DNA from 4 places in the Caballeronia sp. AZ10_KS36 genome. Region 2 is predicted to be linked to each of the others. Evidence: riboswitches for the same ligand, from Rfam matches in the RefSeq annotation. Region 2 holds a riboswitch; each other region holds the start of a gene.

Region 1 (5,400 bases), on a different contig from region 2:
CCTCGAAGCATGCAACCACAGGCGCCGAAGGCGAAGCCCTCTATCGCCACGGTCCGATCACGGCCACGTATATGCACGCGTATTGGCCATCGAATCCGGCCGCCGCCGCGGCGCTCTTTCGCGGCGAATCGCTATGACGATCGTCGACCTCGCCTTCACTATTGCGCGCGCGAAGTCGCAAGAGCCGGTTGGTTCGCCGTGCACGGGCGTATGCAAGCTCGATCCCGCGCATGGTCTGTGCGCGGGATGCTTCCGGAGCCGCGAAGAGATCAAGTCGTTCCGCTCGATGGACGATGCGGCGAAACTCGCGCTACTGGATGAATTGCCCGCAAGGCAAGCAGCGTTATCGCGAGAAAACGCTTAGACGGTCGCCACTTTCCGCAATGCGGGCCGCTCGAGTTCGCGAGCAGCGAGCGCGCCGAACACGAGCCCGAGCGTCGTCCAGATGATGACCTGAACACCGATGGCCGCGACGCGAAAGTTCCAGAGCAACGACGCCGAGAAGCCTGCCGGCACTTCTTCGATACGCGGCAGCGCGAACTGCACGAGCAGCATCGACGCGATGTAGAAAGCGCCTGCAATCATCGTTGCGTTCCACTCGCCCCGCCGCACGCGCAGCCGCCTTTGCAGCGCGACGGCGATCACCGCTGCCGCGATCGAGATGGCCAACATGCCGAAGAACAATGCGGTGCGCGGACCGATCGTCGCCGCGTTGCCGACCGAAGGCGGGTTCGGTGGATACTTGAGGAACGGCACGACCGCCACGCTCAAGAAGCCGAACATCGCCAGCAACGCCGATGTGCCGCGCGCACGCAATGCGCCGAGCCGCCCATAAGCAAGCGCAAAGACGAGCGAGAAAATGCCGCCGAGCGCAGTGCCGAATACCGCGACGCCGGTAAAGAGGCCGACACCGGCCTGCGTGTCCCGGCTCACCAGTTCTTCGTCGCCGTCGCCGCCTTCGTGATCGTGTGAATGAGTCGTGGCTTCGTGATGGTCATGTCCATGCGCATGTTCTCCTTCGAACGCGATGGCCTGTGCAACGAACGGCTCACCGACCAGCTTCGCAAAACCGAAGCCGAGCACGCCCGCGACGAGACCCGCGATCATGCCGCGTATCAACAAACTGCGAATCATGACGCGCCCTTAGTGGCAGGGAAAGCCGAGCAGGTGCCGGCCGTCATGCACGAATTCGTGAACGACCATGCCGGAGAAGATGGACGTCGCGCCCTGCTCCGCACCGACGAAATAAATGGCGATCAAAAGGATCAGGCCGATGAACACGGCCCAAGGCAAGACTTCACGTACCGGAATAGGCACCGGCGCATCGAGGGCGGGCGAAACAGGAGCGGCGGCATAGACCGGCGCGTGAGCGACATTCATTGATTTTCTCCGAGGGAAAAGCGCGTCCCAATAGACGAAAGAGCTTGCAGCGGGGTCTGACTCGCGGACCGTCGTTTTCACGAAAGCCGCTTACAGTGGCGCGACCGTGCCGGGCTTGCACCGGCTTCCTCACACTGCAAGCTTGCCATTCTAGGACGATTGCGGGCAAAGTAAAGCAACGATGCGCCCATTGCCTCAATCATTGAACGTCACGCTTCTCTGCCACGCCGCCACGCACGCGATGAAAACCGCCCGCTTTCCGACGGGCGACGAGCCGCCTGCATGCGATGAACGCGCGGCTCTTGCGCAGCGCTTCGCACGCTTCGACGGCCGCGTGATTGCAAGTCCCGCGGCCGCTGCGCGCGCGACTGCCGCATGCATAGCAAGCACCGTCGAAACGAACGACGCATTCAACGATATCGACTACGGCCGCTGGCGCGGGCATGCGATACGCGCCATCGCCGAAAAAGAGCCTGAAGGCATGAGCGCATGGCTTTCGAATGTCGCCGCGCGGCCGCACGGCGGCGAGAGTATTGCCATGCTTTCCGAACGCATTGCGAGCGCGCTTGCAACTCTTGTGCGTGACGATGCCCGCATCGAACGCTGCCTGATCGTCACGCATGCCATCGTCATCAAAGCCGCATTGGCGCATGTGCGAGGCGACCCGCTCGAATCCATCTTTGCGATGGACTTCGCGCCCCTGTCGTCCATATCGCTCGACTATGACCGACGGTGCGGCGTCTGGACCGTGGCCTGAACTTCGTCGTGCGGCTCAAGCTCCAATGCAATTGACGGCATGACGCTGTCGATATGGCTCAAGGAGGCTCACATGGCGCACTATGTGGATGGATTCGTCGTACCTGTTCCCACCGACAAGATCGACGCGTATCGCGTCATGGCCGAGCAGGCAGGCAAGATCTGGCTTGAGCATGGCGCACTGCAATTCGTCGAAAGCATTGCCGACGACGTCAAGCCAGGGGAAGTCACTTCATTTCCGCAGAGCGTGCAATTGAGAGAAGGTGAAACGATTGCATTCTCGTGGATACTGTATGAATCCCGCGAGCAGCGCGACGCAGTCAACGCCAAGGTCATGAACGACCCGCGCCTGAAGGCGATGATGGAGCAAGGCGAGCCGCCGTTCGACGCGAAGCGCATGTTCTTCGGCGGATTTGCGACGATAGTCGAACTGGCGCGCCCTTAAACCTTCGTTTGTTGACTCACCACAAAGGAAAGTATCGACATGTATATCGCCATGAATCGCTTCAAGATCGTGCCCGGCGCAGAAGCGGACTTCGAGCGCCTATGGACGAGCCGCGACACGCATCTCAGGGATGTCCCCGGCTTCGTCGAATTTCATTTGCTAAAGGGCCCGGCCAAGGACGATCACGTCCTTTATTCGAGCCACACGATCTGGGCGAATCGGGCGGCGTTCGAAGACTGGACGCGGTCCGACGCCTTTCGCGCCGCGCATCGCAACGCAGGCGGCGAGACGCGCCAGCTCTATCTCGGGCACCCTGAATTCGAAGGCTTCGAAGTCATTCAGACCGTCAAGTAGCACGTTTCTTTTACACGTTGATGAAAGAATGTGCTTAAAGAGCGTCCGCTATGACCGCTTGGGCGCTTCGATTTGGGCGCTTCGATTTGGGCGCTTCGATTTGGGCGCTTCGAATCAGGCCTTGGCTCCGCGCGCCATGCGCTGCAAAGTGGACGAGTCGATGGCGGCGGCGCAAATGCGCACCGCCTCTTTGAGTGTGCGCGGCCGTCCAGCACCGAATTCGCTTTCCAGCATGGCGACGGCGCGCACGCGCTCCTCGTTGCCCAACTGCTCGCCGGTCGCCATCTCGAGGACGGAGATGAAATAAGCGGCGGGCGGCGCGGCGCGCCCTTGGGCCGAAGGCGCCGGTGCCCGCGAAACCGCGAGGTCGTTGGTATCGGCGGTTCGGTATGCCGGCCATGCTGCCCGGTCGGTGTCGATTCGACTGTTCATTGGTCTGTTCATTCGCTGGAGTGCTTGAGCGCCGTCGCGCAATCGTCATCGAGCAAACTTACAGCAAAGGTTGTTCCACCTGTCACGCGGCTTGGCTCTGGTCCGACAAGACCACCCTCGCGACACGGCAGGCTGCGAGGTCCCACGCCGCGCATCCGACCGACTTGAACACCACCGGAATGTCGGGTCTTTCGTGCGATGCAAGCGCCGTCGCGAGCGGCCGCACCGTGTTCCAGTCGATTCCGGCGAGGATGAAATCGCCCGCTTCGTGACGCGCGCCTGCGAGATCGTCGACGAACAAGGCGCTGGCATGAATCGTCGAGGCGGCGATTTCAGCGGCATCGGCGGTGAAAGCGCCTACGCCTATCACGAGTCGCGCCGCGCTGGCCGCAAGCGAATACACCGGCGTCTTGCTGGTCGTCGTGGTGATCACCACGTCGATAGAGTCCGGTATCGCCGGACCTTCGAGCGGGACCAGGTTCGGCGAAAGCTCGGCGTGGTCCGCGCAGAAAACACTCGCGCGCCCCGCACGCGAGCCGAGAATGTAGAGGCGCGCTTCCGGATACAGGCTCGCAAGCGCTTCCACATGCGACGCCGCCTGCTTTCCGGTGCCAATCACGAGCACTTCGCGCGGAACATCGGCGGCCAGCGCGCGTATCGCGAGCATGGAGACTGCGGCCGTTCGGCGACCGGTGACCGTGGGACCGTCGAGCATGAACTGGGGCACGCCTGTCGTGGCGTCGAAAGCGGTGACCTGACCGTGAATCGTCGGCAGGCCGCGTGCGCCATTGCCCGGGCACACGTTCACGAGCTTGTGCATCGCGATATCGGCGGCCGTTGCGGGCATCGAGAGCATCACTCCGCCGTGCGCGAGCGGGACCACCATCCGCTCGGGACTCGCTATGCGGCCGGCTGCATAATCGAGCATGGTCGCGGCGAGCGTATCCGCCAAGCGGTCGTAAGGCAGAAGGCGTGCGGTTTGCGTCGCGTCGAAAAAGGGAATTGCGCCAGCTGTGTCGATCATCGTGCGGTTCGCCTCTGGAATGGGTGTGCCATCGTGATGCCATCAAACGCTCGACCATTCTAAGGGCCGCGCTGCTCGTGTCATAAAGCGCGCGGCTTCATACAATGAATGACGCGGAAGGCGGTGTCACACGACTGCCATGCGGGAACGTCACCATCGGGCGTTCAGCGCCGGCCGAACACTGCGCCCAAGAAGCAGGCCACAGCACGCACATGGAGCATTCAATGACCACGACGGACAAGCAGCGCCGCTTTCACGCTGACCTGATCGACAGCTACGACGAAGAGTTCGAGATGGAGATCGACGATCGCTTCCTCGATGGCGAAGCGGCGTTCTCGGACGAAGAGCGGCAGCTTCGCAAGACTTATTTCCGCGAGTTGTTCCGGCTACAGGGCGAATTGGTGAAGCTACAGGACTGGGTGGTCCATACCGGTCACCGGCTTGTCGTGATCTTCGAGGGGCGCGATGCCGCCGGCAAGGGCGGCGCGATCAAACGCATCACGCAGCGGCTCAATCCGCGTGTCTGCCGCGTCGCCGCCCTCCCCGCGCCCAACAATCGCGAGCGCACGCAATGGTACTTTCAGCGATATGTCTCGCACTTGCCGGCGGGCGGCGAGATCGTGCTGTTCGACCGAAGCTGGTACAACCGCGCGGGCGTCGAGCGCGTGATGCACTTCTGCACCGACGAAGAGTATGAGGAATTCTTTCGCTCGGTGCCGGAGTTCGAGAAGATGCTCGTGCGTAGCGGCATCCAGATCATCAAGTACTGGTTCTCGATCACCGACGACGAACAGGAAGTGCGCTTTCAGGCGCGAATCGAAGATCCGCTCAAGCAGTGGAAGCTGAGTCCGATGGACCTGGAGAGCCGCCGTCGCTGGGAAGCGTATACGGCCGCGAAGGAAGTCATGCTGCAACGCTCGCATATTCCCGAAGCGCCGTGGTGGGTCGTGCAGGCTGTCGACAAAAAGCGCGCGCGCCTCAACTGCATTCATCACCTGTTGAGCCAGGT
Region 2 (5,400 bases):
CAGATGCGGCACCACGAGCCCGACGAAGCCGATAGTCCCCGCCGTCGTCACCGCTGCCGCCGCCGCGAGCGATGCCACCAGATACACGCGCAGCCGCAGGCGTTCCACCGGCACGCCGAGCGAACGCGCCGTGGCCTCGCCGCGCAACAGCACGTTCAACTGCGGCGCGCACGGCACGATCAACGCGAGCGCCACGCCGAGCGCGATCATCGCGGGCCACGGCGTCGATGCGCCGTTGAGGTCGCCGGTCAGCCAGAAGATCATGCCGCGCAGCCGGTTCTCGGGCGCCACGCTGAGTATCAGCGTGATGAGCGCGCCCCAGCCCGCCGCGACGACGACGCCCGTGAGCAAGAGCCGTGGCGAGGCGTCCTGTTCGCCGTGCCACACGTGCGCGCGCGCAAGTCCGAGCACCAGAACGATGGATGCGAGCGCGCCCGCGCACGCGGCGAGATCCACTCCCCACCACGGCATCGACGCGAGCATCGCGGAAAGCGCGAACGCCGCCGCGCCGCCGGACACGCCGAGCACGTACGGTTCAGCGAGCGGATTGCGCAGCAGCACTTGCAGCAGCGCACCGGCGAGCGCGAGCAGCGCGCCCGATGCGAAGCCCGCGAGCGCGCGCGGCAATCGCAGGTTCAGCACGATTTCATCGGCGATATCGGGCGTGGCCGCGTGCGCGTGCAGCAGCGCGGCGATGGCGCGCGTCGGCGGCAGCGCCACGCTTCCGAGCGCGAGCGACGCCGCCAGCACGCCAAGGGCCGCCGCCGCGAGCGCGAGCCAAATCGCGGCGGCGCGGCCTGCGTGCATCGCCTTCATCGGACGGCGCGCATCAGCGGCGTGGCTCACGACGGATGCCAGCCGATCGTGACGTAAGCGCCGCGACGCGGCGTGTTGTACGAGTAAGCCAGTTCATAGTTGCGGTCGAACAGGTTGTCGATGCGCGCATTCACGTACCACGACTTCGTGATGTCGTACCGAGCCGAAAGATTGACGACGCCGTAGCCCGCGAGCGTCGAATCGTAATCGCTGCGCGCGCCGCTCACGATCCACTCGCCGCCCACGCGCCAGCGCCCGATCGACCGATGCGCCGACAGCGACGCGAAGCGCCGCGCGCGACGCGTCAACTCTTCGTGATTCGTCTCGTCGACGGGATTCTGGAACGTCACGCTCGCGCGCACGTCGGTTGCGCCCACGTGCCCCGCCCACGATCCCTCGACGCCCTGCACCTTCGCGCGCCCCACGTTCTGCGCGGTATAGAAGCCGCTGCTATCGCCCACGTAGTCGATCAGATTCGAATAGCGCGTCTCGAACGCCGTCACACGCACCACGCCGATCTTGTCCGATGCGTACTGCAACGCGGCCTCGGCCGAATGGCTGCGCTCCGGCTGTATCGACGGATTGCCGCTGAACGGATAGTAGAGATCGTCGAAGCTCGGCGCGCGAAACGACGCCGCGTAGCTCGCGCTCGCGCGCCAGTGGGAATCGAAGTTGTACGCGTAGCCCAGATAGTAGCTGTTCGCGCCGCCGAAGTCGGAATACTGGTCGCGGCGCACGTTGGCCTGCACTTCGCTCGGACCGAAGCGGCCGACATAGCCCGCGAACACCGAGTTCACATGCCGGTCGGGCGCGCTGAACTGGTCCGAATCGAGCGACTGGTCGAGATGCTCGTAGCCGAACACGAGCTTGTGCGCCTCGGTGAGCCGGAAGTCGTTCTGCCACAGATACTGATGATTCTCCGAGTCGAAGCGGCTCGTATAGACGCCGTTGTGCTCGATGTTCGCGCGGTCTTGCCCCTGCGCGACGGTGAAGTGCGTCGTCCAGTTGTCGGTGAGCTTGCCGTTCGCGAACACCGACGCCGAACGCACGCGATCATGCGATTCGTTGAGATCGGTCGGCACGCCGTAGGGATCGTCGAAGCTGTTCACGCCGTTCGATTGCAGGAAGCGCACGCCTGCGTCCCACTTGTCGCTGAACTTGTGGCGCAGCGTCGCGGCGACGCTTTCGTTCAGATAACCGTTCGCGTTCGGATTCGCGCCGGGCGCGAGCGCGGGATCGATCGACGAGAAGCCGTCGGTCTTTTCGCGCGACACGTTCAGGCTAAACGTCGTGCGGCCATCGGTATCGAGCGCGCCGTCGACGCCCGCCGACTGGCGCTGCGTGTGATAGCTGCCGTATTCGGCTTCGAAGTGAAAGCGCGGCGGATGTGCTTCGCCCTCCTTCGTGAAAATCTGCACGACGCCGCCGATCGCGTTCGATCCATACAGCGCCGACACATTGCCGTTGACCACTTCGACGCGGCCGGTCTGATCGAGCATCAATTGCGACAACTGCGCCGCGCCCAGAGACACGGATTCGACGCGCACGCCGTCGATCAGCACGAGCGATTGCGTCGAGGACGCGCCGCGTATGAAGACGCCCGAGGTCGCGCCCGGCCCGCCGTTGCGCGTGATCTGCACGCCGGGCGCGAGCGCGATGAGTCCGAGCACATCGTCCGCATTGCTGTCGGCGATGTCTTGCGCGTCGAAGAGCGTCGCCTGCGGGATGGAATCGGCGAGCGGTTGCGCGCTGCGCGTCGCCGTGACGACGACGGGCGCGAGTGTCTGCGACGGAGAATCGGAATCGGCGTGCGCGGCCTGTGCAAGCGGCGCACTCGCGGCGGCGCACATCACGACGCGCGCCGCGCGACGAATGAGGCCGGACGAAGGCAAGACCATGTGTGAAGCGTTCCCGTTGGAGACTGGCGCGTGCCCCGCTCCCCGCGAGGTCTGTGCGCGACGCACGCGCCGTATTGCAAAGCATCGGCGCGCTGGACGATTGGCCGGTATCCGGGCTGGCGACGCATCGTCCCGCCTTCCCGCGCTTCGAAGCGCAGTGGCGCCGACACGTTTCTTGCAGTCGCGTCTCCGATGACAAACGACCACGGAGCAACGAGAAGAAACGCGCGTGGGACGACTTGCAACTTGCGTTGCGGTCGCTTACCGTTGCGGGGGCAGCACAGGTTGGCGAGCCGCGCGAGGCGAGACGACGCTTCCTGTTTCCCGTTTGACTGCGCCGCAAGAAAGGCGGCGCGAGCACCAAAAGTGCGGCAAGTGTAGGAGCGCGCATAAGGGCCGTCAAGAAGGCGCGGGGCGCCTCATCGCGAGGTCCGAGCGACGAGCAAGCGACGAGCGAGCGTCGTCAGCCGCGCATCCGGGTGCGTCACGCGCGGCCATTCCACACATGAATACGCGGCGATGCGCGCAAGATCGCGTGTTGTTACGTCTCGAAACGAGACAATTATCGGAAGCGCCTTTGAACCGCGCTAAAATGCCAGGTCTTTAGAGGACGCAGCACATGCTCAACGAACTCGAATCACTGTCAGGGAACATCGGCCGGCTGATCAAGATCAGCGAGCGCCACAATCAGGCGCGTCTCGCGCTCGAAGCACAAATGGAACAGCTGCGCGCCGATTACGCCAGCGTTCAGGCCGAACTCGCGCAGGTTCGCCAGGAGCGCGACGCGCTGCAAGGCGAACGCGATTCGCTGTCCGCGAAGATCGACGACGCGCAAGTGCGCCTCAACGCGATCCTCGAAAAGCTGCCGCGCGGCAAAGCGCATCATGCCGAGAGCGACAATCAGCTCGATCTTCTGAACGCCGAAGCCAGCGCGTCGCGCGAAGCGCAGCACGAACATGCGCACGCGGAAGAAGTGCACGGCGAGCATCATCAAGGAGAGAAGGCATGACGACCACGCAGATCGAAGTATCCATTCTCGGCCAGCAGTATCGCCTCGCGTGCTCGCCGGAAACCGAAGCCGCGCTGCGCGAAGCCGTGGCCCGCGTCGATGCCGAAATGAACAAGGTCCGCAACGCAAGCAGCGTGCGCGGCACGGACCGCATCGCGGTAATGGCCGCGCTTTCCCTGGCGTCCGAATTGCTCAAGCTGCAGGAAAGCGTGCGCCACGGCGAAGCGTTCCCGGCCGAGGAAATCCGCCGCACCATGCATTCGATGAACGAGCAGCTCGGCGCGGTCATTGCGCAATATGAGGCGCACTGAGCGAAGCGCGCTGACGCTCATGCGCTGATCTAATCAGCGTCGCGATATCCATCAAAAAAAGATACCGCGAGAAACGCAGGCAAGGGCTGCAAGGACCAAACGTTTGGTGTACAGTGAGGTCTCCCTGCCTGGTACGCCAAGGTCATATATTCCTTGAACCAATGCTACATTGGCACGGTTGCGGAACGTTGCAGCACGGGCGCGCGCGTCACTCTGTCTGATGTACCCGAAGTGTTGCTTACCGCGACCAATCTTGAACCCAGGTTCAGGATGCCGGCCTAGCGGCTGAGGCGGGGACCTTATTTACGAAGCACGAACGGCATCGGTTCTTACCGGTGCCGTTTTCATTTGCATCGCCCAAAACCGCACGCACACTCCTTCACGCCGAAATCATGCGCTACTGGCTGATGAAGTCCGAACCGGACGAAGCGAGCATCGATCATCTCGCGCACGCGCCCAAGAAGACGCTGCCGTGGACCGGCGTGCGCAACTATCAGGCGCGCAACTTCATGCGCGACCAGATGCAGATCGGCGACGGCGTGCTCTTCTACCATTCGAGCTGCCCCGAGCCGGGTATCGCGGGAATCGCGAAGGTCTGCTCGACGGCGTATCCCGATCCCACGCAGTTCGATCCCGAAAGCGCCTACTACGATCCCAAATCCAAGCAGGACACGCCGCGCTGGATGCTCGTGGATGTGAGCTTCGTGAAGAAGACGCGGCTCATTGCGCTCGCCGAGCTTCGCGAGCACGCGGAACTCGCCGGCATGCAAGTGCTCGCGCGCGGCAACCGTCTGTCGATCACGCCTGTCACCGAGGACGAGTGGCGCTTTATTACCGAACGCCTCGTCTAGAGCAGGAACTAAGGGCTGGAGGCGGACGCCTAAGTGCGGTCGCGAATCACGCGACGCCTTGCGTTGGAGCCCTTCGATGATGAACAAGAAAACCGCCGCCGCCCTCGCCCTCGCGATGTCGAGCGCCACTCTCGCCTATTCCGCCTCGGCCGCCGCGCAGACGGTCATCGCCAATCCGCAGCCCGCGGGCGTGCTCTCGCTTTCGGCGCAGGCGAGCGCGCAAGTGCCGCAGGATGTCGTCACCATCACGCTCTTTTACGAGCAGGAGGCCGCCGATCCGTCATCGCTCACCGCGACGCTCAATCAGCGCGCCGAAGCCGCACTGCGTGAAGCGAAGGGTGTGGATGGCGTCACCGCGAAGAGCGGCTCGTTCACCGTGTATCCGTCGACCGACCGCGACGGCAAGATTTCCGCATGGCGCGGGCGCACGGAGGTCGTGCTCGAATCGCACGACTTCGCGGCGGCCTCGAAGCTCGCGGGCAAGATGAGTTCGTCGATGCAGGTCGGCAACGTCA
Region 3 (5,400 bases), on a different contig from region 2:
TCGAAGCCGCCCGCATAGTCCGCGAGTGGCGCGAGCGCGAGAAGATGCTCGGTCATCATCCTGCGCGGCACGGGATTGATGGCCGGCTCGCCGATGGCGAGCGCCAGGCCCGCCCGCGTCACCGTGCCCACGCCCGGCCCGGCGTGAAAGCGCACGCCCGTATCCGCCGAGAGACGCACGCGCGCAAACACGAGCGCGCCGTGCGTCACGTCAGGATCGTCGCCTGCATCCTTGATGACGCCCGCTTCCGCTGCATCGCGCATGCCGTCGACCAGGCGGCAGAACTCGAGCTTCATCGTGACGCGCTGGCCCTTGGGCAACACGATCTCCGCGCGATCGCTCGCCTGCCCGGTTAGCAACAGACGCGCGGCTGCGAGGCTCGTCGCGGTCGCGCAGCTTCCGGTCGTGTAGCCGCTTCTGAGCGGCGCGGGTTGTTCCGGTGTCTCGTCACGCATGATGAGCGTCGAATGCGGTCAAGGCTTGCTCGCGCAGAGCAGCGTGATGGGCAACGCTTGCCGCCAGGTATCGAAGCCGCCGAGCGGCTCCGCATGCGCCACGCCGATGCGCACGAGTTCACCGCCATGCCGCGCGCGCCAGTCGACGAGCGCGGCTTCGCTTTGCAGCGTGACCGCGTTCGCGATCAGCCGCCCGCCCTGACGCAGCCGCGACCAGCACGTATCGAGCACGCCCGGCACGGTCACGCCGCCGCCGATGAACACGACGTCGGGCGCGGGAAGGCCCGCGAGCGCGGCGGGCGCCTCGCCCTTGACGAGCTGAAGCGCGGGCACGCCGAGCGCATCGCGGTTATGTTCGATCAGACGCTGCCGGCCCTCGTTCGCTTCGATGGCAATGGCACGGCAGGACACATGCGCGCGCATCCATTCGATGCCGATCGACCCGCAGCCCGCGCCCACGTCCCACAGCAGTTCGCGCGGCTGCGGCGCGAGGCGCGCGAGCGTGACGGCACGCACATCGCGCTTGGTCAACTGGCCGTCGTGACGATAGGCGTCGTCGGGCAGGCCGGGTGTGAGCGGCGGACCGGCATGGCCCGCATGCGTGCGGCATTCGATGGCCACGAGATTGAGCGACGCCACGAACGGCTCGCGCCAGTCGTCCGCGCGCTCGTCGATACGGCGTTCGTTCGCGCCGCCGAGATGCTCGAAGACCGTCATGCGGCTCGGGCCGAATCCATGCGCCGTCAAGAGCGAAGCGATCGCAGCGGGCGTCGCGCCGTCCGCGCTCAGGACCAGCAGGCGCTCGCCGCGAAACACATGCGCAAGCAGCGAGGCAACGGGCCGCCCGACAAGCGACACGCAGCGCGCGTCCTGCAACGCCCAGTGCAAACGCGCAGCGGCGAGCGACAGCGACGAAGGCGCGGGAATCACGCGCATCTCGTCGACGGCAAGCTCGCGAGCGAGCGTCGCGCCGACGCCGAAGAACATCGGGTCACCGCTCGCGAGCACGCACACAGGCGTGCCGCGCGTGCGCTCGGCGAGCACGGCATCGAGAGAAAACGGGCTCGGCCACGGCACGCGGCGCGCGGCTATACGCGCAGGCAAGAGCGCGAGATGACGCTCGCCGCCGTGTATCGCGCCGGCCTCGACGAGCGCGCGTCGCGCCGCGCGGCTGAGGCCCTGCCAGCCGTCCTCGCCGATGCCTATCACGGTCAGCCAGCTCGACATGAGACGTGCCCTCCTTGCGGTTCGCGACGCGCTTCATGCGACGATACCCGGCACGAAGCGTGCTGATGGTCGATAAAAGCGGGCATAATACATCGGTACGTCGGTGCCCAACGGTTCAACCCGCGGGCCTAACAGGGAACACAGCGAAACTGTGGCTGCCCCCGCAATTGTACGCAGCGAGTCCGCGCTCCACTGCCACTGGTTTATACCGGGAAGGCCGGCGCGGGCGCAGACCTGCCAGCCAAGAGACCTGCCGACTCACGCTTTCCACGCTATACACGCTTTGCACGCAATATTCGCGCGACGCCGTCCGGGCGGGGTGTACCGGTGGCATCGCCCGAAGCGAGAATCGCACCGGTCACGCTTTTGAACGCTTCTTTTCCGACACCGCGGCCATCGGCTTGTCCCGGCCTCATGCGCATCGTGCAGGCGCGCGACGGCGGGCTCGCGCGCCTGCGCCTTGCAGGCGGCGAACTCCGCGCGCACGCGGCGCATGCCGTCGCGCACGCGGCCGTTAAGTGCGGCTCGGGCGTCATCGAGCTGACCAATCGCGCGAATCTGCAACTGCGCGGCATTCGCGCCGATGCCCACGCGGAACTCGTCGATATCGCGCTGAACGCGGGGCTCGGCCCGCACACTGAAGGCGGCGACGACTTGCGCAACGTGATGCTGAGTCCGCTCGCGAACGACGCCACGCGCGGCCTCGCCGCCGCCATCGTCACCGCGATGCAGGGCGATGCCGCGCTGCACGCGTTGTCGCCGAAGTTCGCGCTGCAACTCGACGGCGGCGAACGCCTCGCGATGCTCGATCATCCGCACGATCTCTGGCTTTCCGCGCTCGACGACGGCACGCGCTACGCGTTCGGCTTCGCTGGTTCGATCCCGCATAGTGATAGCGACTCACCCGCGCTCGGCAGCATCGCGCGCGGACAGGTCGTGGACTTCGTGATCGCGGCGCTGCGCGCGTTCGTTGCGCTCGCTTCGAACGACGAACATCGCATGCGTGAGTTGCTCGCGCGAATCGGCGTGACGCGCTTTCTCGCGATGCTTTCGTTCGATCCTATCGACACTGCCTGGCGTCGCGCCCCTGCCAACGACGCGCTGCGCTTCGGCGCGCATCCGATGCCGGACAGCGCGAACGGGTATATCGGTGCGCAGACGCAACTGGGACGGCTCGACGCCGCCACGCTCGCCGCGCTCGCCGATCTTGCTTCGACATACGCGCAAGGCCGGCTCTTGATGACGCCTTGGCAAGGCGTGCTCATGCCTGACGTGATGCCGCGAGATACGGAACACGTGCTCGACCGCATTAACGCGCTCGGCCTCATCACGCGCGCAGACCATCCGCTTGCGCGTCTTATCGCGTGCGCCGGTTCGCCGGGCTGCGCGAAGAGTCGCGCCGATACCAAAGCTGATACGCACCGCCTCGCCGCGCTGCTGCCTGTGCACGACGATGTGCATATAAGCGGCTGCGAACGCTCGTGCGCCGCCGCGCATCCCGTCGTGAACACAATGATCGCGGTGTCGACCGGACGCTATGACTTGCATGTCGACGCGCGCCTCGTCGCACCGAACGTATCCATCGAAGAGGCGGCCGCGTGGCTCGCCCGGAGCCATGCCGATGCTTGACTATATCCGCGACGGCGCCGAGATTTATCGCCAGTCGTTCGCGACGATCCGCGCCGAAGCGAACCTGAGCGCCATTCCGCGCGACCTCGAAAAGCTCGCCGTGCGGCTGATTCACGCGTGCGGCATGGTGGATATCGTCGACGATCTGCGCTTCTCTCCCGGCGCAGGCGACGCGGGCCGCACGGCCCTCGCAGCCGGCGCGCCGATACTCTGCGATGCCCGCATGGTCGCGCACGGCATTACCGAGGCGCGTCTTCCGGCCGATAACCGCATCATCTGCACGCTCGGCGATCCGTCCGTTCCCGAGCGCGCCCGCGCGATGCGCAACACGCGTTCTGCTGCTGCGCTCGAACTCTGGCGGCCGCATCTGCAAGGCGCGGTCGTCGCGATAGGCAACGCTCCCACCGCGCTCTTTCATCTGCTCGACATGCTCGACGCCGGCGCGCCGAAGCCCGCGCTCATTCTCGGCTTCCCTGTCGGTTTTATCGGCGCGGCTGAATCGAAGGCGATGCTCGCAGCCGACAGCCGAGGCGTGCCCTTCGTCGCATTACACGGACGACGCGGCGGCAGCGCGATGGCCGCCGCCGCAGTCAACGCACTTGCTTCGGAGAACGAATAATGAGCGGACGCCTGTATGGTCTCGGCGTCGGTCCGGGCGACCCCGAACTCATCACAGTGAAAGCGCTGCGGCTTCTGAAGTCCGCGCCGGTGGTCGCGTATTTCGTCGCGAAGGGCAAGAAGGGCAACGCGTTCGGCATCATCGAAGCGCATCTCGACGACGCGCAGACACGCCTGCCGCTCGTGTATCCGGTGACGACCGAAGCGCTCGAACCGCCGCTGTGCTACGAGACGATCATCAGCGCGTTCTACGATGAAGCCGCGCTCGCCATTGCCGATCATCTCGAAGCGGGCCGCGATGTGGCCGTGATCTGCGAAGGCGATCCCTTCTTCTACGGGTCGTACATGTATCTGCACGACCGTCTCGCCGGACGTTTCGATGCGCATGTCGTGCCCGGCGTATGTTCGATGCTGGGCGGCGTGTCGGTGCTCGGCGTGCCGCTCGTTTATCGCAATCAGAGTCTTTGTGTGCTGTCCGGCGTGCTGCCGGAAGACGAGTTGAAGTGCAAGCTCGAAGCATCCGATGCAGCCGTCGTGATGAAGCTCGGCCGCAACTTCGACAAGGTGCGTCGCGTGCTCACCGATCTGGGGCTGGACAAGCGCGCGCTCTATGTCGAGCGCGCGACGATGGCGAATCAACGGATCGTGCCGCTCGATGAAGTCGACCCGATGGCGTCGCCCTATTTCTCGCTGCTCGTCGTGCCGGGAAAGAAATGGCAGGCATGAACGCGGCGTCATCGATTGCGATCGTCGTGCTCGGCGAAAGCGCGCTTCCTGTCGCGCGCCGCATTCAGGCGCGTTATCCGGGTTCGCTCGTGCATGGTCTCGCTAATCGCGCTCATGCCGATATTGCCTACGACGATTTCGGCGCGCACGTGCGAGCGCTCTATCTTGCAGCCACGCCTATCGTCGCGCTGTGTGCGGCGGGCATCGTCATTCGCTCGCTCGCGCCCTGTCTCACGAACAAGGGCGCGGAGCCGCCGGTGCTCGCGGTCGCGCAGGATGGCAGCGCCGTGGTGCCGTTGCTCGGCGGCACGAGCGGCGTGAATGTGCTGGCGCGCGAGATCGCCGCGGCGCTCGATGCCACGCCCGCGATCACGACGAGCGGCGAACTTCGCTTCGGCATGTGCCTGCTTGCTCCGCCCGATGGCTACGCGCTGGCGGATATGGAGCGTGGCAAGCGTTTCGTGTCCGACTTGCTCGCGGGCGAAACGACGCGCATCGAAGGTCATGCACCGTGGCTCGCTCAGGCCGACTTGCCTCGCGCAGAAGACGCGCGCCTTGCAGTGCGTGTCACGCCGCATGTGATGAACGATGAGCGTAGTCTCGTGATTCATCCGTGTTGCGTGGCCGCGTGGATCGAAGCGCCGGACGATGGGATCGCTGATCGCGTTCAGCTTGCATTGCGCGAACACGGACTGTCGCCGCTTGCACTCGCTGCGCTGGTCGCGCCGACAGAAAGCATGACGTT
Region 4 (5,400 bases), on a different contig from region 2:
GCGAAAAGGTGCTCACGCGCGCGCCCATTGCGTGCAGCAAGTCGATATTGGCCGGATAGACGAATGAAAACGCGGCATCGCGTGCCACGGCGATATGCAAACCGTCGAGCAAACGCGGCGGCGCTTCGGGCTTCGCGTCCTCGAAGTGCACAGGCGGCGGGAGGTCCGCGAGCGCGGTAGCGGCAATGGCATCGGCGGCGCGATCCAGACGCGCATCCAGTCCCGCCACTTCTTGCGCTTGCGTCAAGCCGAGATGACGCTCGGGCAGTGCGATGTCCTCTGTATTCGACAGATGCCCGCAATAGCGCAGCCCATCCGGAATGGCTTCGGCCAACATCTGCGCATGCCGCGCCGATGCAACGCGATTGGCGAGCACGCCATGGAACGGCACGTCTGCGCGATAACGCGCCAGTCCGAACGCCACTGCGCCGAAGGTCTGCGCCATGCCATGTGCGCCGATCACGGCGAGCACCGGCACATTGAACGCGGCGGCGAGGTCGGCGCTGCTCGGCGTGCCGTCGAAGAGACCCATGACGCCTTCGATCAGAATCAGATCGGCTTCGCGCGCGGCCTCTGCGAGCAATGCGCGGCATGCGTCGAGACCGACCATCGACAGATGCAGCGAATAGACGGGCGATCCGCATGCGCGTTCCAGGATCATCGGATCGAGAAAATCGGGGCCGGTCTTGAATACGCGCACGCGCAGGCCACGCCGCGCATGATGACGCGCCAGCGCGGCCGTCACCGTGGTCTTGCCTTGATGCGACGCGCTCGCGCCGATGAAGAGTGCGGGGCAGGACGGCATGAGCTCAGTACTCGACGCCACGTTGAGCCTTGACGCCCTGCTCGCGATACGGATGCTTCACGAGCCGCATTTCCGTGACGAGGTCCGCCAGTTCGACGAGCGCATCCGGCGCATGACGGCCCGTCACGACCACATGCAGCATCGCAGGACGCGCCTTCAACACATCGAGCACTTCGTCGAGCGGCAAGTACTCGTACTTGAGCACGGTGTTGAGCTCGTCGAGCACGACCATCTGATATTCGCCGCTTTCGATCATGCGCCGCGCTTCGTTCCAGCCTTTGCGCGCGGTCGCCATGTCGGCCTCGCGGTTTTGCGTGTTCCAGGTATAGCCGTCGCCCATCGTCACGAAATCGCAATTGGCGACCGCGCTCAGGAAATCGCGCTCTGACGTATGCAGCGCGCCTTTGATGAACTGAACGACGCCGAGCTTCATGCCGTGCCCGAGCACGCGCACGGCCATGCCGAATGCCGCCGTCGTCTTGCCCTTGCCATTGCCTGTGTTGACGATCAAGAGACCCTTCTCGTGATCGGCGGCGGCCTGCTTCTTTTCGTGGCCTTCCTTGCGACGCTGCGTCACGCGCAGATGTGATTCCGTATCGGTTTTCATGGGCTCTTTCAGGCTTTCTTCGTTGCTATGGCGACGGTCACATGACCGTCGATCATCTTCGGCACAACAAGCTCTCCGCCCTCGCTCGCGAGCAGCGCGCTAGGCTCGCATACACCGTCGGCGGGCATGTGCGCGAGCTGGTCTGCGCGATAGAAACGCAATGGCAGCGCATGACGCTCGCAGAAGACACGCAAGCCGGCTTCGTCGTGTTTGATGTCGATGCTCGCGACCACCGCGATGTGCGCGAACGTGAGTTCCGCTGCTTGAAGCGCACGAAGGACGGCCGCTTCTATCGCATCGGCGCTTACGCCGCGTTTGCAGCCGATGCCGACGGCAAGATGGCGCAGGCTCCCGCAAGGAAGTATCATCGAACGAATGGACGGAAATGCTTGCGCCGCCCATGCGTCCCTCGCGGATGGCGGCGTTCGGCGAAGGCATCATGACAGCGAGATGCGCTTCGTCCCCAGCGATGGCCGGTATCCGGGCTTGCGGCCTTCATCGCGCAGCCTTCCCACCGTGAACGGGCAGTGGCCGTTTGCGCCATGCGCGATATCGTGCGAGCCGATACCGCCGGTCGCGTACCGTTGCGGGGACAGCACAGGTTGGCGAGCGCTTGCATGCATGTGAAGACGCCGCTTTCTGTTTCCCGTTTAACTGCGCGTTTCGTGTGAACGCGCGAGCACCAGTCGCGCGCCAACGATACCACATGCACCGGTTTCAGCGCCGGATTCCTTGACGCTCCCTCGCGGGGAGCCTAGACTTCACGCAGTTCTGGTGCCCGCGTGCGAGCTTCTTTCGCACGCAGTTAAACGGGAAGCAGGAAGCGCATCGTCCATTATGCGAACGGACGCGCCAACCTGCGCTGCCCCCGCAACGGTAAGAGACCGGCGGTATCGCTATTAGGATATCGCGCGTTGCGCACGAAGCCACTGTCGGTGCACGGCAGGAAGGCTGCGCGACGAGGTCCCAAGCCCGGATACCGGCCAGAACTTCGCAGGGCCCACGCCGCGGGGATGCGGCATGTCCCATGATCCATCAGTCGTGCGCTTTTTCCCGCAGATCTCGCCGGCGATACCTTGCTCGCGCGACGCACGCACGACGCATGCACGACGCATGCATACACGAGCCACGGAGCGACGATGCAAACCCGCAAGATACCCGTCACGGTCGTGACCGGCTTTCTCGGCAGCGGCAAGACCACCTTGATGCGCCACATCATGTCGAATGCGCAGGGCTTGCGCCTTGCTGTCATCGTGAATGAGTTCGGCGAACTCGGTATAGACGGGGAAATCCTGAAGGGTTGCGGCATCGGTTGCGACGACGAAGCCGGGTCCTCGGAGCGCAATCTCTATGAACTCGCTAACGGGTGCCTGTGTTGCACGGTGCAGGAAGAGTTTTATCCGGTGATGGAGCAGTTGCTCGAACGCCGCGAGCGCATCGACCATGTGTTGATCGAGACCTCGGGCCTCGCGTTGCCGAAGCCGCTCGTGCAGGCATTCAACTGGCCGTCGATCAAGAATGCGTTCACGGTGGATGCCGTCATCACGGTGGTCGACGGTCCTGCCGCCGCAAGCGGACAGTTCGCCGCGAATCCCGCAGCGGTCGATGCGCAACGCAAGGCCGACCCGAATCTCGATCACGAATCGCCGCTGCACGAGCTATTCGAAGATCAACTGTCCTCGGCTGATCTCGTGATCGTCAACAAGACGGACCTCATGGACGTCGACGCACTGCGCCGCGTGGAAGCGCTGGTGCGGCCCGAGATTCCGCCGCAAGTGAAGGTCGTGCCCGCGCAAATGGGCAAGCTGGATCTGCATGCGCTGCTCGGTCTGCAGTCCGCGTCCGAGGACAGCATTCATCTTCGCCACGATCATCACGGTTCTGCCGACGACGAAGGCCACGTGGATCATCACCATGACGAATTCGATTCGGTCGTAGTCGAAGCACAAGTCGAATCACGCGAACAGGCCATTGCCGCGTTGCAGGCGCTTGTGGAGAGCCACACGATCTATCGCGTGAAAGGATTCGCCGCGCTGCCGGGCGCGGGCATGCGTCTCGTGGTGCAAGGCGTGGGCCGGCGCTTCGACAGCTATTTCGACCGGCGCTGGAACGAAGGGGAAGCCGCGAGCCGCTTCGTGCTGATCGGAGAAGACCTCGATCGTCAAACCCTGCAAACAGCGTTGAACGCGGCGCTGGCGAACGCGCTCGCGCAGGCCTGACGCAATGCATTTGTTACGCACGACGCCGGGAGGTTTTGTCGATGACGCGGCAGGCGTCATGCGTATCGAGCAGACGCGCGCACCGATCGTCGTACTGAGTTCGGCCGATACCACGCTCGCGCTGCTTGCAAGCGTGTTTCCGCGTCTTGAGCCGGGCTTTCCCGAAGTGCGGCTCGCGAATCAATCGTTTCTGCGCCAGCCCGCATCGGTCGATTTCTATGTCGACGATGTATTGCGTCATGCGCGCGTCGTCATCCTCGATCATCTCGGCGGTGAATCGTACTGGCCTTATGGCATCGAGCGAATCGTGGCGCTCGCCGAGCGCGAGAAGCAGATGCTTGCCATGTTCTCGGGCGATCTCACCGAAGACCCGAACCTGATCAGCAAGAGTACCGCGGATGCCGCGTTCTGCCGGGAGTTGTCGCGCTATCTGCGCGAAGGCGGCGCAGGCAATGCCGAAGAATTTTTGCGCGCAGTCGGTTATCACGCATTCGGCTTCGGCCGCGCGCCGCAAGCGCCGCGTCCGCTGCCTGCCGTAGCCATCTATCATCCCGAGCACGACATCGCCGCAATCGACGACTGGCGCGCGCGCTGGACCGACGGCGCGCCCGTCGTCGCGATTCTGTTTTATCGCGCGCATCTGCAAGCGGGCAACACCGCTGTATTCGATGCGCTCATCGAAGCCCTCGAAAAGGAAGGGCTGAATCCGCTGCCGATTGCGATCGCTTCGCTGAAGGAAAGCGTGAGCCGCGAAGTGATCGCGCGTTTATGCATGGAGCATCGCGCATCGCTCGTATTGAACACGACTGCGTTCGCAGCCAGCGTGATCGGCGAAAGCGAAGACTTCGACATCGCGGGCGATGCGCCCGTGCTGCAAGTGATATTGAGCGGCGGCAATCGCGAAGACTGGGAAAAGGACAACCACGGCCTCAATTCGCGCGATGTAGCGATGCATGTCGCGCTGCCCGAGGTCGATGGCCGCATCATCACGCGCGCGGTCAGCTTCAAGGGACTCGCGTATCACTGCGCGCAGACGCAAGTTGACGTGGTGCGTTATCAGGCCGATGCCGAACGCGTGCGCTTCGTCGCGGAGTTGAGCCGCCGCTGGTGCAAGCTGCGGCATACGCCCAACCACGAGAAGCGCATCGCGCTCGTGCTCGCCAACTATCCGGCGAGCGAAGGGCGCATCGGCAACGGCGTGGGGCTCGATACGCCGGCATCCGCGGTCGGCATCCTGTCGACGCTCGCACGCGAAGGCTATCGCGTGGGCGAATTGCCGGAGAACGGCGACGCGCTTATCGCCGCATTGACGCAAGGCGTGACGAACGATCCCGTGGTTCGCGACATGCGGCCGGCGTTGCAAAGCCTCTCGCTCGACGACTATCTCGACGCTTATCGCGCGTTGCCCGCAGATGCACGCGCCGCGCTGGAAAAGACGTGGGGCGCACCGGAAGACGATCCGACATTGAGGCGCGGGCGCTTCATGATCGCGGGCTATCGCTGCGGCGAAGTGTTCGTCGGCATTCAACCGTCGCGGTCGCGCGAACGCAACGACTATGCGAGCTACCACGATGCCGAACTCGTTCCGCCGCATTCGTATCTCGCGTTCTACTTCTGGCTGCGCATGCGCTTTAACGCGGATGCGCTCGTGCATGTCGGCAAGCACGGCAATCTGGAATGGCTGCCGGGCAAGAGCGTCGCGCTGTCGGCATCGTGCTGGCCCGATCTGATTCTCGGGCCGATGCCGCATCTTTATCCTTTCATCGTCA

The links. Region 2 has a riboswitch for cobalamin ahead of NCR35_RS04455 (TonB-dependent receptor domain-containing protein). Riboswitches for the same ligand answer to the same signal wherever they lie in the genome.
Region 1: it holds a riboswitch for cobalamin, as region 2 does, so the genes downstream of both, NCR35_RS16990 (CbtB domain-containing protein) here and NCR35_RS04455 (TonB-dependent receptor domain-containing protein) in region 2, are expected to answer to the same signal.
Region 3: it holds a riboswitch for cobalamin, as region 2 does, so the genes downstream of both, cobG (precorrin-3B synthase) here and NCR35_RS04455 (TonB-dependent receptor domain-containing protein) in region 2, are expected to answer to the same signal.
Region 4: it holds a riboswitch for cobalamin, as region 2 does, so the genes downstream of both, NCR35_RS16965 (cobalamin biosynthesis protein) here and NCR35_RS04455 (TonB-dependent receptor domain-containing protein) in region 2, are expected to answer to the same signal.

Annotation. Positions count from the first base shown of each region.
Region 1 covers NZ_JALQDQ010000025.1:339,084-344,483, forward strand. Annotated here, with positions in the region: gene NCR35_RS16975 (cobyrinic acid a,c-diamide synthase CobB) at 1-137, shown strand, start outside; gene NCR35_RS16980 (DUF1289 domain-containing protein) at 134-364, shown strand; gene NCR35_RS16985 (CbtA family protein) at 361-1,134, opposite strand; gene NCR35_RS16990 (CbtB domain-containing protein) at 1,144-1,380, opposite strand; cobalamin riboswitch at 1,412-1,534, opposite strand; gene NCR35_RS16995 (histidine phosphatase family protein) at 1,562-2,137, shown strand; gene NCR35_RS17000 (DUF1428 domain-containing protein) at 2,210-2,581, shown strand; gene hmuQ (heme-degrading protein HmuQ) at 2,621-2,935, shown strand; gene NCR35_RS17010 (hypothetical protein) at 3,050-3,367, opposite strand; gene lhpI (bifunctional Delta(1)-pyrroline-2-carboxylate/Delta(1)-piperideine-2-carboxylate reductase) at 3,450-4,391, opposite strand; gene ppk2 (polyphosphate kinase 2) at 4,616-5,400, shown strand, end outside.
Region 2 covers NZ_JALQDQ010000004.1:69,118-74,517, reverse strand. Annotated here, with positions in the region: gene NCR35_RS04460 (FecCD family ABC transporter permease) at 1-807, opposite strand, end outside; gene NCR35_RS04455 (TonB-dependent receptor domain-containing protein) at 843-2,714, opposite strand; cobalamin riboswitch at 2,800-3,094, opposite strand; gene NCR35_RS04450 (ATPase) at 3,334-3,723, shown strand; gene NCR35_RS04445 (cell division protein ZapA) at 3,720-4,034, shown strand; RNA gene ssrS (6S RNA) at 4,153-4,335, shown strand; gene NCR35_RS04435 (EVE domain-containing protein) at 4,427-4,885, shown strand; gene NCR35_RS04430 (SIMPL domain-containing protein) at 4,965-5,400, shown strand, end outside.
Region 3 covers NZ_JALQDQ010000025.1:323,352-328,751, forward strand. Annotated here, with positions in the region: gene NCR35_RS16915 (cobalt-precorrin-5B (C(1))-methyltransferase) at 1-455, opposite strand, end outside; gene cbiE (precorrin-6y C5,15-methyltransferase (decarboxylating) subunit CbiE) at 474-1,682, opposite strand; cobalamin riboswitch at 1,767-1,954, shown strand; gene cobG (precorrin-3B synthase) at 2,097-3,311, shown strand; gene NCR35_RS16930 (precorrin-8X methylmutase) at 3,304-3,930, shown strand; gene NCR35_RS16935 (precorrin-2 C(20)-methyltransferase) at 3,930-4,655, shown strand; gene cobJ (precorrin-3B C(17)-methyltransferase) at 4,652-5,400, shown strand, end outside.
Region 4 covers NZ_JALQDQ010000025.1:333,327-338,726, reverse strand. Annotated here, with positions in the region: gene NCR35_RS16975 (cobyrinic acid a,c-diamide synthase CobB) at 1-805, opposite strand, end outside; gene cobO (cob(I)yrinic acid a,c-diamide adenosyltransferase) at 810-1,412, opposite strand; gene NCR35_RS16965 (cobalamin biosynthesis protein) at 1,421-1,780, opposite strand; cobalamin riboswitch at 1,867-2,115, opposite strand; cobalamin riboswitch at 2,168-2,414, shown strand; gene cobW (cobalamin biosynthesis protein CobW) at 2,552-3,631, shown strand; gene cobN (cobaltochelatase subunit CobN) at 3,636-5,400, shown strand, end outside.